One region of the Corynebacterium sp. ZY180755 genome, then DNA from elsewhere that is predicted to be linked to it. Evidence: riboswitches for the same ligand, from Rfam matches in the RefSeq annotation. Region 1 holds a riboswitch; the other holds the start of a gene.
The links. Region 1 has a riboswitch for thiamine pyrophosphate ahead of ACXM2N_RS04430 (ECF transporter S component). Riboswitches for the same ligand answer to the same signal wherever they lie in the genome.
Positions count from the first base shown of each region.

Region 2: linked by a shared signal. The riboswitch ahead of thiM (hydroxyethylthiazole kinase) and the one ahead of ACXM2N_RS04430 (ECF transporter S component) in region 1 are both predicted to bind thiamine pyrophosphate.

Region 1 is NZ_CM135811.1:928,372-935,724, reverse strand. It holds gene ACXM2N_RS04435 (chloride channel protein) at 1-1,009, shown strand, start outside; gene ACXM2N_RS04430 (ECF transporter S component) at 1,006-1,659, opposite strand; TPP riboswitch at 1,647-1,761, opposite strand; gene ACXM2N_RS04425 (2-dehydropantoate 2-reductase) at 1,790-2,671, opposite strand; gene ACXM2N_RS04420 (patatin-like phospholipase family protein) at 2,700-3,581, shown strand; gene zupT (zinc transporter ZupT) at 3,912-4,700, opposite strand; gene ACXM2N_RS04410 (DUF808 domain-containing protein) at 4,955-5,932, shown strand; gene ACXM2N_RS04405 (lipoate--protein ligase family protein) at 6,100-7,209, shown strand; gene ACXM2N_RS04400 (DUF4185 domain-containing protein) at 7,350-7,353, shown strand, end outside.
Region 2 is NZ_CM135811.1:331,521-338,873, reverse strand. It holds gene ACXM2N_RS01580 (cytochrome c biogenesis protein ResB) at 1-260, opposite strand, end outside; gene ACXM2N_RS01575 (cytochrome c biogenesis CcdA family protein) at 352-1,170, opposite strand; gene ACXM2N_RS01570 (TlpA family protein disulfide reductase) at 1,167-1,781, opposite strand; gene ACXM2N_RS01565 (histidine phosphatase family protein) at 1,791-2,399, opposite strand; gene hemL (glutamate-1-semialdehyde 2,1-aminomutase) at 2,466-3,788, opposite strand; TPP riboswitch at 4,094-4,191, shown strand; gene thiM (hydroxyethylthiazole kinase) at 4,185-5,036, shown strand; gene ACXM2N_RS01550 (bifunctional hydroxymethylpyrimidine kinase/phosphomethylpyrimidine kinase) at 5,053-7,269, shown strand; gene ACXM2N_RS01545 (DMT family transporter) at 7,334-7,353, opposite strand, start outside.

The DNA.
Region 1 (7,353 bases):
AACCGGTGGCGTGCCAAGTGTGAACAAGGCACTCGCATCCACGGAAGATAGCTACATCCGGTTACCGTTTTTAAGAAGCGTGGCCGATGGCTTCCTCCAAATCCTCGTGGTGGGCGCAGGCGCCTCACTGGGACGCGAGGCCGCGCCTCGACAGATCGCCGCGGCTGCAACGGATCAAATCTTGGCCCAAGTTCGTATCCCCCGAACGCTGAAAGAAGTAGACGCCAGCACCCGCATTGACATTCGTGGACGCATCATCGCTGCTGCCACTGGCGCAGGCCTCGCAGCGGTGTACAACGTGCCCGTGGCCGGGATCATCTACACCATGGAGCTGTTACCCGTAAAGCGCGATAAGTACACGCTCATCGTTTCTACGGTCATGTCCGTTGTAGCCACCCTCGTATCCCGCCCCATTGTTGGTGGTGAGGCGTTCTACCAACTGCCCACGCCGAGCTTTAACGTGCCGACGTTTACCGGTCTGCTGCTGGCCGCCGTGCTCGCCACCATCACCGGTGTCATCTTCCGCCGCGTCATCATGATCAGGCCGCGGCTTTCGCCGCGCTTTCTGCCCCTCACCATTGGCACCGCAATGCTGGTCATGGGGTTGGTCAGCCTGTGGCAGCCCACCCTGCTTGGCAACGGAGAGATGATGCTCAACGTGGCCTTCGGCGGCGCCGGCACCACCATGGTAATCCTGCTCGTGGCCAAAGTTTTGTTGACCTGGATGTGCCTATCCTCCGGCGCAGCCGGAGGAGTCCTCACCCCGTCGCTGGCCGTAGGCGGCGCCGCGGGAGCCGTGGTGGCGCTGGGGATGTCGGCAAGCGGATTCGCCGCCTCCGTGCCCCTGCTGGCGCTAGCCGGTGCAGGATGCGTGCTGGCAATCATGCAGCGTGCGCCATTTTTTGCCCTCGTTTTTGCACTGGAACTAACCCACCCGCCGGTGTGGGCATACCTGCCAGTGGCTGCCGTGGCGCTGGCTGGGTACTACGCCACTAGGCGCCTGCGTTAGACCAACGTGCGGGCTGAGCGGCCAGACTCAAAACGATCCAACGCACCCGTTGCCGCCAACGCACGTACCAGAACAAACGCAAGCACACCCGCCAATACGATGCCCGACACAGTCATCGTGGACAGGTAGATGAGATTGAACTCAAGAGACTTTGCGTAGTTGGCACTAGTAAACAGCTCGATGAAAAACGCACCCCACGCTGCAGCCGCGCCTGAAAGGCCAGCAACCATGAGGCCAAAACGGCGGTAGCGGAAGATCGCAAAGACGAGCTCAGCTCCCAGGCCCTGGAAGAAGCCCGAGTACATGGTCTCAATGCCCCACTGATTACCCAGCGCCATGGACACGACGCAGGCGATGAGCTCAACGTACAGCGCGGCTAAAGGCTTGCGGATCACCAAACCACCAATCACACCACCGATGAGCCAGATACCCACCGCGAAACCACCCAAGCCTGGGGTAAACGCATCGAAAGCAGTGAACCAGGCGTATCCAACGGAGTTCCAAATCCAGAACAACAGGCCACAGCTTACGCCTAGAACTGCGCCAATGGTGATGTCTATGACACGCCACCCGCTGTTCACATTGCCGTGAGTGGTAGCGGAAATGGACGTGGAGGTTTGAGGCGCACGTGCGCCTTGGTTTTCAGTCATTATTCTTCCTATCGCCGGTATTACCCGGATCAGGTTCAACGGTTTGCAACTCTGCTGCTGCATCTCAGCCGACAAAGGGAGACGGCACCCGTGTTATGTGTTTAGGTAACTAATACATACCCCAGCATCACTAGCTTGTAAAGCGATTTTCAATCACGTTGAACACCAGCTTGTGCATTCGCGCAGGAACGCCCACTCGCTCGCCCATCCGAATGATGGCGCCTACCTGTGCGTCTAGTTCGTTAGGCAGCCCCTGAGTAATATCGCGCTGCATGGAGCTGGTGGACTGCGCAGGCTGGGCATCAGTGAATGCAATGGTTGAGTCCACAACGTCATCCGGGAGGTTTACCCCGTTGGCGCGCGCGATATCCTCAACCTCCCCCATGAGATCGCGGAGATTATCCCGATACGTGGTGCGCACAGGCTCAAGCGGCAACTCCAGCATGGCCCCGAGCGCCCCGAAACACGTCAGGAACATCGCCTTCGCCCAGACATCAGCTAGCACCTCAGGGGTTTTAATTGGCTCAATGGCCGTCCGACTAAGAAGCTCCTCCAGCGCATCCGAAAGGGGGTGCGCGGAATCGAAAGTAAAGCTCAACACACCACCCGTGTACCGAGCAATGCCTGGACCATCGTGGACTAGGAAGCTCCTCACAACACCCGCGATTACTCGATCAGCACCATACTTCTCCGCCGCAACGGCAGGCATCTCCACCGAGTTCTGCGTGGTCACCAAGGACGCCCCCTCCGGCAAGCGTTCAGGCAAGTTCAGGCTGTCTAAGGACTTGGTTGCCAAAAACACAAGATCAGCGGAAGGAATCTCATCAATGCTCGCGGCCGTGTTGACCGCTAGCGTGCGCTCCCCTTCCGGACTGCGCACGATGAGCCCACGTGTACCTAACTGCTCTAAGGTCTCACCCCGAGCCACGAACGTCACGTCCGCGCCCGCCTCTAACATCTCCGCGCCAAAATAGCCGCCCACGGCACCTGCACCAATAATCACAATCTTCATGGAAAAAATACTAGTAGCATGTGGCCTTATGGAATATCAGCGCTTTGAATCCACCGCACTCATTCTCGAAGGCGGTGGCATGCGCAACGCATACACTGCCGCATGTATTACAGAGCTGATCAACAACAACATCGAGTTCGGCTGGGTAGGAGGAGTCTCCGCCGGAGCCACACATACTGCCAACTTCCTCTCCCGTGACGCAGCGCGCGCTCGCCAATCATTCGTTGGTTTGTCCAAGGACCCCAACATTGGCGGGTGGGGCAGCCTCCTGCGTGGCGAGGGCTACTTCCGCAGCGAATATATTTACAACGAACTCCCTGTCACCGTCGATCAGTACGCCTTCGACTACGAAACCTTTAGCTCAAACCCTACCCAGTACCGGATCGGCGCTATCTACGCCGACACCGGACAGACCGTATACTTCTCCCGCGAAGACAACACCGGTTTTGAGGTACTCATGAATCAAGTCCGAGCCTCCTCCACCATGCCGTTCTTCATGCCCGTCACATACATAGACGGCCGCCCACTAGTTGACGGCGCGCTGGGCGAATCAGGCGGCATCCCACTCAAGGTTGCTGAGCAAGATGGCTTTGACAAGTTCTTGGTTATCCTCTCCCGCCCAAGGGACTACTTCAAAAAACCAATCCGTAACCCGCGCGCACTGCGCCGTGTGTTCAAAAAGCATCCAAAAGTGGCGGAAGCATTGATCAGCCGCCCGGCGCGTTACAACGCCACCAAGAATAAGCTGCTCGCACTCGAGGCTAAAGGGAAGGCGAAGATCTTTTTCCCTACTGACCTCACCATCGGCAGCAGGGAGACTAATGCCGCCAAGGTGGAACAGGCCTACAACCTAGGGCTCAAGCAAACCAAAGCGGAGTGGGATTCCTGGATGCGTTTTCTGGAAAAATAGCTAGTGCCCAAACTTCCTGCCGGTGTTGGCATCCGTGAGAGGTATCAGCGGCAGAAAAGGGAAGGGAACGTGTTTTTCCGGCTAACGGGAGACGACGTTGGCAGAAAAGGGTGGGAAATACCCGTTTTCTGGCAAACGGGAGACAACGTTGGCAGAAGGTGTGGAATCGACCTGCAGGTTTTCGCAATCGCGTCGCAACGTTGTCTCCCTTCTGCTCACTGCAGCTGCCTTCGCCGTGCGTGTTAGCGGTGACGGGCAGTTTCGAAACCGTCCCAGAAACGTGGATAGAACGTGGATAGTTAGTTACGGAGGCAACGATGTGACTTATCCCTACGCCAGCAACAGCAAACTCACTGCCATCACGGCCATACCAGCGATCAGACCATAGACTGCAGTGTGGTGGCGCCCCGTCTTCACCGCAGTAGGTAGGAGCTCGTCCAGACAGATAAAGACCATCACGCCTGCTATAGCGGCAAACACAACGCCCAACGTGGCGGGCCCCATGAACGGCATGAGCAGCAGATAACCGACCAGCGCACCGACGGGCTCGGCCAAACCGGATATTAGAGCCCACGTGAAGGCCTTTTTACGCGAACCCGTAGCTTCACGCAGCGGAACAGCTACTGCAATTCCTTCAGGAATGTTGTGAATGGCAATGGCCACCGCGATCGCCACCGCGATTTGGGGCTGCTCCAGCGCAGCTATGAACGTTGCAAACCCTTCAGGAAAGTTGTGGATGGCAATGGCAATAGCGGTGAGAACGCCCATCTGCATCATCGCTCGCTTGCGCTTACCGGAGTAATTGAGGGACGGCTCGTGAGGATTCATTGCGGCAGGGACAAGGCGGTCAATGATGGCAATGAGGAAGATTCCGCCAAAGAAGGCGGCCACCGCAGCCCACGTGCCTGGTTTATCGCCAAAGTGGGCCACTAATTCATCCCTACCTTTAGGGAGGATTTCCACGAAAGAGACATACAGCATCACGCCCGCGGAGAAGCCCAGCGCACCCGCAAGGTATCGTTCCCCTGGTTTGCGGCTCGCAACAGCTAGCGCCCCACCAAAGCCTGTGGACAGGCCAGCGAACAGCGTCAACCCGAATGCAAAGAGGAAACCTTCCACAACGCTCCTTAATTGGTGTCCAAGATTGGTGGCTTAAGAAAAAGGTAGTCTCTTAGCGTAGCGATCTCCTACTCGCTAACCCCGTTCGCCACTCAACTATGTGAAAACTGTTGCCAACAACTTGGTGGGTAGTTTACCTCTTGTACACTTTGTTGTGGCACAGTTGCTTCATCTGTCTGGCAGGGCGTGACACCACACAGCCCCAACCATGCGAGAATTAGTCGCAAAAGAACATCACGTGAAAGGGGACCCCTATGGCTGGTGGCCTCGCCGCCCTCCTCGACGACGTCGCACTCATCGCGCGCTCTGCAGCCGCGAGCATCGACGACGTAGCCGCCCAAGCGGCCAAAACCTCAACCAAAGCAGCAGGCGTTGTTATTGATGACGCAGCAGTGACCCCTCGCTTCGTGGACGGCGTCAAGCCTAACCGCGAGCTGCCCATCATCTGGAAGATCACCAAGGGCTCGCTGCGCAATAAGCTCCTCATCATCCTTCCCATCATCCTGCTCCTCAACTGGCTTGCTCCATGGGCACTGACCCCACTGCTCATGCTGGGCGGTTTCTACCTCAGCTTCGAGGGTGCCGAGAAGGTCTGGGAGATGATCACCGGCAAGCAGCACGCCAAGGAAGAAGAAGCTGGCGCTAAGGACGAAGACAGCCTGGTTAAGGGCGCTGTCACCACGGACTTCATCCTGTCCGCTGAGATCATGGTGATTTCCCTCAATGAGATCGCTGATCAATCCGTAGCCATGCAGGCGGCAGTTCTGATCGTGGTGGGTATTCTCGTCACCGTAGCCGTCTACGGCGCTGTGGCACTGCTGGTCAAGATGGATGACGCCGGTCTTGCGCTCACCAAGCGTGATTCCGAAGGCGCCAAGAAGTTCGGACGCGCACTCGTTTCTGGCATGCCAATCATCCTCAGCATCATCGCATTCATTGGCATGCTCGCCATGCTGTGGGTTGGTGGCCACATCCTCCTCGTAGGATTTGATGAGCTCGGCTGGTCGTGGCCTTATGAGACCGTCCACCACTTCTCGCACATGGTTTCCGCAGGTGCGCTGATCTGGCTTATCGATACCTTCTGCGCCATGATCTTCGGCTTCATCTTCGGTTCCATCATCGCGGGCATCATGCACTTCTTGCCTTTTGGTCACGGAAAAGACCACGGCGAGCACGATGACGCGCACGCTGAGCGCCACCACGATTCCGGTACTGGTGCCGCACAACGCTAAGCAGTAACAACCAGCAGAACGAGGGAACCATAGACACACTATGGTTCCCTTCTTTTGTGGTCACGCTCAGCTAGAACTGATGATGTAGTCTTTGGGCCCTCCATCACAGCTCCCCCACCACAACGCGTGAGTATCTCCGCGAAATCGAAACGAGTACTCTAGGGTGCATGAAACGCCATTTCGAACTCAAAGCACCCCACGGAAAACTAGTTGTGGTGGATGTGGAAACCGAAAACCAAGCGGATCCACAATCTACAGTTGACGCCTCCACCCCGGCGCCAGTGAGCGAGACAATCACCCGATTCCAAGTCTCTGGTGACTTCTTCCTCGAGCCCGACGAGGCCTATGACGCCCTGGGCCCAGCGCTTGTGGGCGCACCAGCGAACGAGTCCACGGACGCGCTGCAGGCACGACTGGACGCCGCACTGAGCGGTTTTGATGACTTGGACATGCAGGGGTTTGACACCCGAACCATCGCTGTGGCCGCCCGCCGTGCTTTAGCCGGCGGCAAGGATTTCACTGACTACCAGTGGGAAATCCTGCGCCCTGGCGTTTTGCCCACCGCGATGAACGTGGCACTGGATGACGTGCTGCTGAAGGAGGTGTCGGAAGGCAAACGAGGCCCAACGCTGCGATTCTGGGACTGGGATGACAAAGCCACCGTCATCGGTTCCTTCCAGTCCTACGCCAACGAGGTTGACCAGGAGGGCGTAGACAAGCACAACATCCAGGTCGTGCGCCGCATCTCCGGCGGAGGCGCGATGTTCATGGAGGGCGGAAACTGCATCACCTACTCCATCTACGCCCCTGAGGACTTGGTGGCCGGATACTCCTACGCGGACTCCTACGCGTACCTCGATCAGTGGGTACTGGGCGCACTCGCCCGCCACGGTGTCAACGCATGGTACGTCCCAATCAATGACATCACTTCCGACGGCGGCAAGATCGGCGGCGCGGCACAGAAGCGCCGCGGCGGCGCGGTCCTGCACCACGTCACCATGAGTTACGACATCGACGCCGACAAGATGCTCGAAGTGCTCCGCATTGGCAAGGTCAAGGTGGCCTCCAAGGGTATCGCCTCTGCGAAAAAGCGCGTCGATCCGCTGCGCCGCCAAACCGGCGCAACACGGGAAGAAATCATCACCACCATGATCAACGAGTTCGCTACCCGCTACGGGGCACAAACTGTTGACTTAAGCGATGAAGCCATTACAGCTGGCCAAGAGCTAGTGGAAACAAAGTACTCTACTGAGGAATGGACCAAACGCGTGGACTAAACGCCACGACGAAAGGCCACATGACCTTCACTGGTCATGTAGCCTTTGCTGTGCCCTAGTTTTTGGAGAATTGGTTTTCTCTCCACTAACATTTTCGTGACCAAAGCATTCTCCCCTCAAGTCCGGAAATGAGTTATGTTATGA
Region 2 (7,353 bases), 600 kb from region 1:
GTCTTCATCGCCTTGTAGTGGTCCCATGAACGCGGAATGATGCAACCGATCAGGGAGATGAACAGGAGCACAAAGATCGCAGTAAACCAGGTGGAGCTGAACACGTCGAACAGCTGCAGCTTGTCATAGAACTCAGCAAGCTTGCCATTGACCTCGATGTATTCGATAACCTTGGATTCATTCAGGGAACGCTGCGGAAGCAGTGCGCCCGGGATGGCTCCCAAGGCAAGTAAGAAGAGCAACACCAACGCAGTACGCATCGAGGTGAGCCAATGCCACGCTTTCTTCAGCGAGGTGATCACGGTGTTCACAAGATTGTCCTTTTAGATTGTTGTTGAACTTCTAACGAGCCTAGAGCAGGAAGCCCTCATAAGTGGTGGTGAACTGCTGCATCCACGAGATGAAGTAAGACCACAAACCTGAGAGCAAGGCTAGTCCTACCAGTATCATCATCACACCACCAATGATCTGAATGGTGCGCGAATGCCTGCGCAAGAATCCTACGCCGTACGCCGCCTTGGCTGAACCAAATGCGAGGAGCAGGAACGGCAACCCCAATCCTAGGCAGTATCCCAAGATCATGAACACGCCCCGGGCTGCGGTCATACCTTCCGTACCCGCTGATATCGAAATGATGGCAGCGAGGGTTGGGCCAAGACATGGGGTCCAGCCAAGGGCGAAGACACCACCAAGCAGAGGCGCCCCCACCCAGGTTGACCACCGCTGCGGAGCGAAGCGATGTTCTTTCTGCAGGAAAGGAACGGCCCCCATGAACACCAGGCCCATCAAGATGGTGACAACGCCACCAACACGCATCAGCGTCTCAGCATTCAGGGTCAGCGCACTGATGGCACCGAAAACGGTAACGGTGGCCAACATGAACACGACGGTGAACCCGAGGATGAAAAGTAGCGCTGCGCCTGCCACACGCCACCTGCTCTTCTTGGCAACAGCTGGACCGTCATTCCCATACTCCATTTCAGCGCCTACTACACCTGCAAGATAGGAGATGTAGCCTGGCACCAACGGAATGACGCACGGGCTAGCAAAGCTCACTAGACCAGCGAGCGCGGCAGCGAGGAAACCGAGAAACAGAGGACCGTTGCGGGTTATCTCACCAAACTGCTCACCCAACCCTTGGGCGAGCACGAGAACTGAGGGATCTATCATGCGTTAATCAGTGGCTCCACCACGTCAATGATGTCCTTCGCCGTGATTTCACGGAGGAATACCGCCGCTGGACGGTGTTGCTTATCCAGCACAATGGTGGTTGGGATCACCGATGCTGGCAGGCCACCCAGTCTTGCCGCGGACTTAAATGGAGGGTCGTAGATGCTCGGGTAGGTCAGACCGTTGTCGGCCAGGAAGTCACGGGAAATCTGTGGGTTGTAGTCACGTACGTTGATTCCCAACACGGTGCCCGCATCCTTTTCTTGCAGGTACTCGTGAATTTCCTGAAGGTCATCGGATTCAGAACGGCATGGTGGGCACCACTGGCCCCACGCGTTGAGCACCACTACCTGGCCCTCATATTTGTCAATCGACTCCGTTGCGCCCTCCTCCATGAGGGACTCGCCTTCAACGTTTTGGAGTGGCTGACGATCTGCCTCGTCGTAGAAGATCTCCTGTTTGCCCTCTGGTGAGTAGAACTGGAAGGTTCCGCCAATGGCAACGGCGTCCGTTCCTGCGGTTTGGTCTTCTCCGCAAGCAACAAGGCCAGCGCTGAGCGCGACCACGGATACTGCTGCGGTGACGGCTTTTCGGGCAGAATACTTTCGCATACTTATCTCCTAGATAGCCTGCGCTGGCTCGGTGTAGATGAAATCGACCAGATCTTCACCATCAAAGACGAGGGAACTTACGGATGCCAGATCGCATCGGCGAGCAGCTGGGTTGTGGGCCAAGGGCTTGCCCTGTGCGAATCGCTGCACCATGACGATGGGCAGTTGGTGGCTGACGAGGATGGCTTCCCTACCTCGAGCATCAGCCCTGGCATCACGGATGGCAATCATCATGCGGTCCAGAATGTCCGTGTAGTGCTCACCCCAGCTTGGCAATGATGGATTCTTCATCAGTGGCCAGTGCTTTGGGTTCCATAGGTCAGAACGGATGCCCTTCACATGAAGCCCCTCATACTGGTTGCCTGCCTCGAGCAAGTTGGCATCGACCTCAACATCCAATCCTGTGACCCTAGCAATTGGGCGGGAGGTCTCTTGAGCACGCTCCAGCGGAGAGCTTCGCAAGACTGCTACGTCATGGCCTTCAAAGGATTTAGCGGTCGCTTCCGCCATCTGCTCACCACGAGTAGACAGGTGGTATCCGGGGATACGCCCATAAAGAATGCGATCCGGGTTGTGGACTTCTCCGTGGCGAACAAGGTGGACGATGGTGATGGTCATTGCCTACGTGATCTTTCTCAGATGATGGTCATGGAAGATTCGAATTGGTGCGCTGTATGCGGTGGGCTAGGCCACCGCCGCCGCTGCGGCCTTGGCCGCTGGTTTGAGCGCCGCCTCGATGCGCGCGAAGTCATCGTCGGTAAGCGCAGTGGAGACGAACCAGGTCTCAAACACGCTTGGCGGGCCGTAAATGCCGTTGTCCAACAGGGTGTGGAAGAACGGTGCGTAACGGAAGGTATCCGCTGCCTGCATGTCTTCAAAGTTACGTCCCTCTTCCTCCCCGAAGCGGATGGAAAGGAACGTTGCCGCGCGCTGCATATGGTGCGCAACGCCCTCCGCGGTGAGAGCGGAAGAAATCAGATCGGACAAGCGATCCGCGTTGGCACGGACGATGTCATAAGCAGCTTCATCTGCCAGTTCGAGGCTTGCCTTGCCCGCCGCCATGGCCACCGGGTTACCGGAAAGGGTGCCTGCCTGATACACGGGGCCCTTTGGCGCGAGGTACTCCATGATGTCGCGACGACCACCAAAAGCCGCGGCTGGCAGACCACCGGAGATGACCTTGCCAAAGGTGGTGAGGTCACCTGCAACGTTATCCACGCCGTACCAGCCGGAGTAGGAGGTGCGGAAACCGGTCATGACCTCGTCCAAGATCAACAGCGCACCGTTATCGTGCGCGAGCTTCTTCAGCTTGCCGTTGAAATCATCTTGGGGCGCTACTGTGCCCATGTTGCCGGCGGCAGCCTCAGTGATGATGGCAGCGATCTCACCGGGGTTCTCAGCAAAAGCTTTCTCAACAGCGGCGATGTCATTGTAAGGAACAACGATGGTGTCCGCCGCAGACGCACCAGTCACACCAGGGGAGTCTGGCAGAGCGAATGTGGCAACGCCACTGCCTGCCGACGCCAACAAGGCGTCCACGTGGCCGTGGTAGCAGCCCGCGAACTTGATGATCTTCGCGCGACCGGTGAAACCGCGCGCCAAGCGCACGGCAGACATGGTGGCCTCCGTGCCGGAGTTCACCATGCGAACCTCCTCCACGGAAGTGCGGTCAATGATCATCTCCGCCAGCTCGAGCTCCGCCTCACAAGGCGCACCAAAAGACAGACCCTTTTCAGCTGCCTTGATAACCGCTTCTTTGATCTCTGGGCGCGCGTTACCACTGAGCATTGGGCCCCATGAACAGCAGAGATCTACATACTCATTGCCGTCCACGTCATACAACTTAGAGCCCGACGCAGACTCAATGAAACGAGCCTGACCACCAACAGAACCAAACGCACGAACTGGGGAGTTCACGCCACCTGGAATCAGTTTCTGTGCACGCTCCAAAAGTTCAGCGGAACGCACAACATTGGATGAGGTTGGGGTCTTAGCTAGTTCAGTCATGCCCACCATTGTAAGACACCGTACCTAAAACGAAAGTTTGACAGTCACACAAACCCAGCACCTTTGCAACCTCTGTTAGCTGAGATGTCTTGACACTCAAAACGGCAGGCTTTGCGATTGCTGCAGGTCATGAACGCAATTCAATAACCCCAGCCTTTTCTTTCACATTAAAATCCTCATCATCACAATGACATACGCCCAGCTAGGACCCCAGTACAATTTTTCCGCCTCAAGATCTTGTGGGAAAACTGGTGCGTTGGCTGCTGGGTGGGTCTACCATGTCTTGTGTAAACCAAAATGAATATAGAACTAGGTTGGGGTGCCCCTAGAGTAGGGGCTGAGATTACACCCATTGAACCTGCTCTAGTTAGTACTAGCGAAGGGATACCTCTTTCCATGGCATACCGTCATGCCCTGTCCACGTCCGATCTGGACCAGGTGGGCCAACTCATCATTGAATTTCGTCGTCAGACTCCGCTCGTGCAGTGCCTGACCAACGAAGTAGTTTCCCAGATAACTGCCAATGCCCTGCTTGCTGCTGGCGCCTCGCCTGCTATGTGCGATACCCCCACAGAATCCCGTGCCTTCGCCAAGACGGCAAGTGGCGTCATCATCAACGGTGGCACCCCCACCCCGCACCAATACGAAGGCATGCGTGAAGCCATTGCGGGGGCGAATGAGGCGGGAACCCCATGGGCGCTAGACCCCGTAGCTGCCGGCGGCCTAAGCGAGCGCACTGAGTTTTACCATGAAGCCCTTACTCACAACCCATGGGTTATCCGCGGCAATGCATCCGAAATCGCCGCCCTTGCCGGCCAGGGTGCTGGCGGGCGTGGCGTGGACTCCACGGACCACGTTGATGACGTGATTGGAGCCGCGCAAACACTGGCCTCTCATACCGGCCACGTGGTGGCTATCTCGGGCGAAAGTGATGCCATCGTCAGCAACGCTGGCGTTACCTTCGTGGCGGGAGGCCATAAGACGATGACCCAAGTCATTGGAACTGGCTGCTTCCTGGGTGCGCTCTGCGCAGGTTACGCCGGTGCCGCAAAAACTGCCGGGCTGGATGAGCACCTAGCCATCGTGGCTGCCCATGCCCACACCAAGGCAGCTGGGCAGAAAGCCGGCGAGAACTACGCAACCAAACCAGGATCTTTTGCCGTTGCCTGGCTCGACGCCCTAGCCGAACTTGACGCTTCAGACATCCTAGCTCGCTGCCAGTTCACTGCCACCTCCACCAGCGCATAAGAGGATGAACGTAAATATGCTGAATCCAGGAACATCCACTGACTGGTCGGTGTACCTCGTTACCGACCCTTCTTACGTCGAACCAAGCGATCTTCCCGCCGCCGTACGCACTGCCATCGAAGGTGGCGTCACCGTGGTCCAGCTCCGCGATAAGCACGCCACTGAGGAAGCCTTCCGCGCTCAGGCCACTGCGCTTCGGGCAGCTATGCCAGACGATGTGCCTTTGTTTGTTAATGACCGCGTGGAGATCGCCCAAGAGTTGGGACTTCACCTGCACATCGGCCAATCTGACATGCCTTATGTTGACGCCCGTAGACTGCTCCCAGCACAGCAGATGATTGGCCTCTCCATCGAAAACGAACACCAGTTAGATACCCTACTGCGCGAGTGCTCCGAAGCAGGGGTCAAACTACCGGATGTCATCGGATTGGGACCAGTACTCGAAACTGCCACCAAACCAGATGCCGCTGATCCAGTAGGCGTGGACGGGGTTGCTGTGCTCGCCCAAAAAGCACGTCAGCACGGCATAGCCTCCGTTGCCATAGGTGGCGTGAGCCTTGCCAATGCCCGCGCACTGTCTGAAACGGACATTGACGGATTATGCGTGGTCTCTGCAATTATGGGGGCAGAAAACCCAGCTGCTGCCGCTAGCGAGCTAGCTCGCGCATTTCGATCTCCCGCTATTCCTCGAGTCCTGTCCATCGCTGGCACTGACCCGTCTGGAGGAGCAGGCGCCCAAGCAGATATCAAAGCAATCTCCGCCGCAGGTGGCTACGCAATGAGCGTTATCACCGCACTGGTAGCTCAAAATACCCAAGGCGTGCGCGATATTTGCATTCCTGACACTCAGTTCCTGCGTCAACAATTAGACAGCGTCAGTGATGACATCTGCATCGACGCCATTAAAATAGGCATGCTGGGGTCTACGGAGGTCATCGCCACGGTCGAACAATGGCTCAGCGCCTTTTTACGCCGTAACCCTGACTGCCCAGTGGTTGTAGACCCCGTCATGGTAGCTACCAGTGGTGATCGCCTTCTCACCTCGGAGTCAGAGGAGAAGCTTATCCAGCTCCTGAACTATGCCACCGTGATCACTCCCAACAGTCCTGAACTCGCTGTAATCGCAGGTGAAGACGAACCGACCACGTGGGAAGATTCCGTTGAGATGGCTACGCGGGTAGCAGCAAAACACGGCGTGGCGGTGATCGTAAAGGCTGGCCATCTCCCCAGCGAGGACGTCGGCAACGCGGTGGTTACAGCCGACGGGCTCATCGCGATGTATACCACCCCACGAATCAACACCGCTAACACCCACGGAACTGGCTGCTCCCTGTCCTCAGCGCTTGCCACCAGGCTAGCCAAGCGTGATGCACTCCCCGCGGCCTTAGAGTGGACAACACAATGGCTGTATGAGGCTATTGAGTTCGGTCACGTACAGGAAGTAGGCCACGGGCACGGCCCGGTGGATCATTTCCACCGACTACGGCGCCTGGCCACCGCGGGCAACACCACTCCCCTGCCGTTTCATTCAGCGTCAACGGGAAGCTTGCTTCCTGCCTGCGCTACCCACATCACTCCGGCGATTGCTCCTGCCGGGCCGTGGACTGCCCAACTGTGGGCATCTAGCGCGGATGTCTTTTCCGCCATCCTCAACTTGCCGTTTATCAAGCGCCTTGCCACGGGAACCCTAAGCACCGGAGAATTCACGTTTTACCAAGCTCAGGATGCCCTGTATTTGAAGGAGTACTCTCGCGCCCTAGCCACCCTGTCTGCCAAGGCGCCGCTAAGCGCAGATCAGGTGGCCTGGGCTAAGAATGCTCAAGAATGCATTGCGGTGGAATCACAGCTGCATGAACAGTGGCTCGGTGTGGACTACCCGAGTACTGGCCCTTCCGGTGTCACGCAGTCCTACACGGATTATCTTGCTGCGCGAACCTCGCTCGATGAGTACGCCGTGGGCGTAGCAGCTGTGTTGCCGTGTTTCTGGCTGTACTCGGAGATAGGTATCCGCCTGAGCAACGCTAACCATGAAGATCACCCATACCGTGCATGGTTGGATACCTATTCTGACGATGAATTCGTAGCCTCTACCCGCGAGGCAGTCTCTCGCTTGGAGCGCGCACTTGAATCGGCCAGCGGCACTACCCGCCGCCGCGCCGCCCGAGCCTACTTGCAAGCCTGCTATCACGAACTGTGGTTCTTTGATCAAGCTACCCGAACCTACGATATGTAGGCGCTCCGCTGGTTAAACTCGAGGCTTCAACAGACTTCCATGGGGAGGCCCCGAGTCTCCCTAGTTAGGAGATCACCTTCAGCC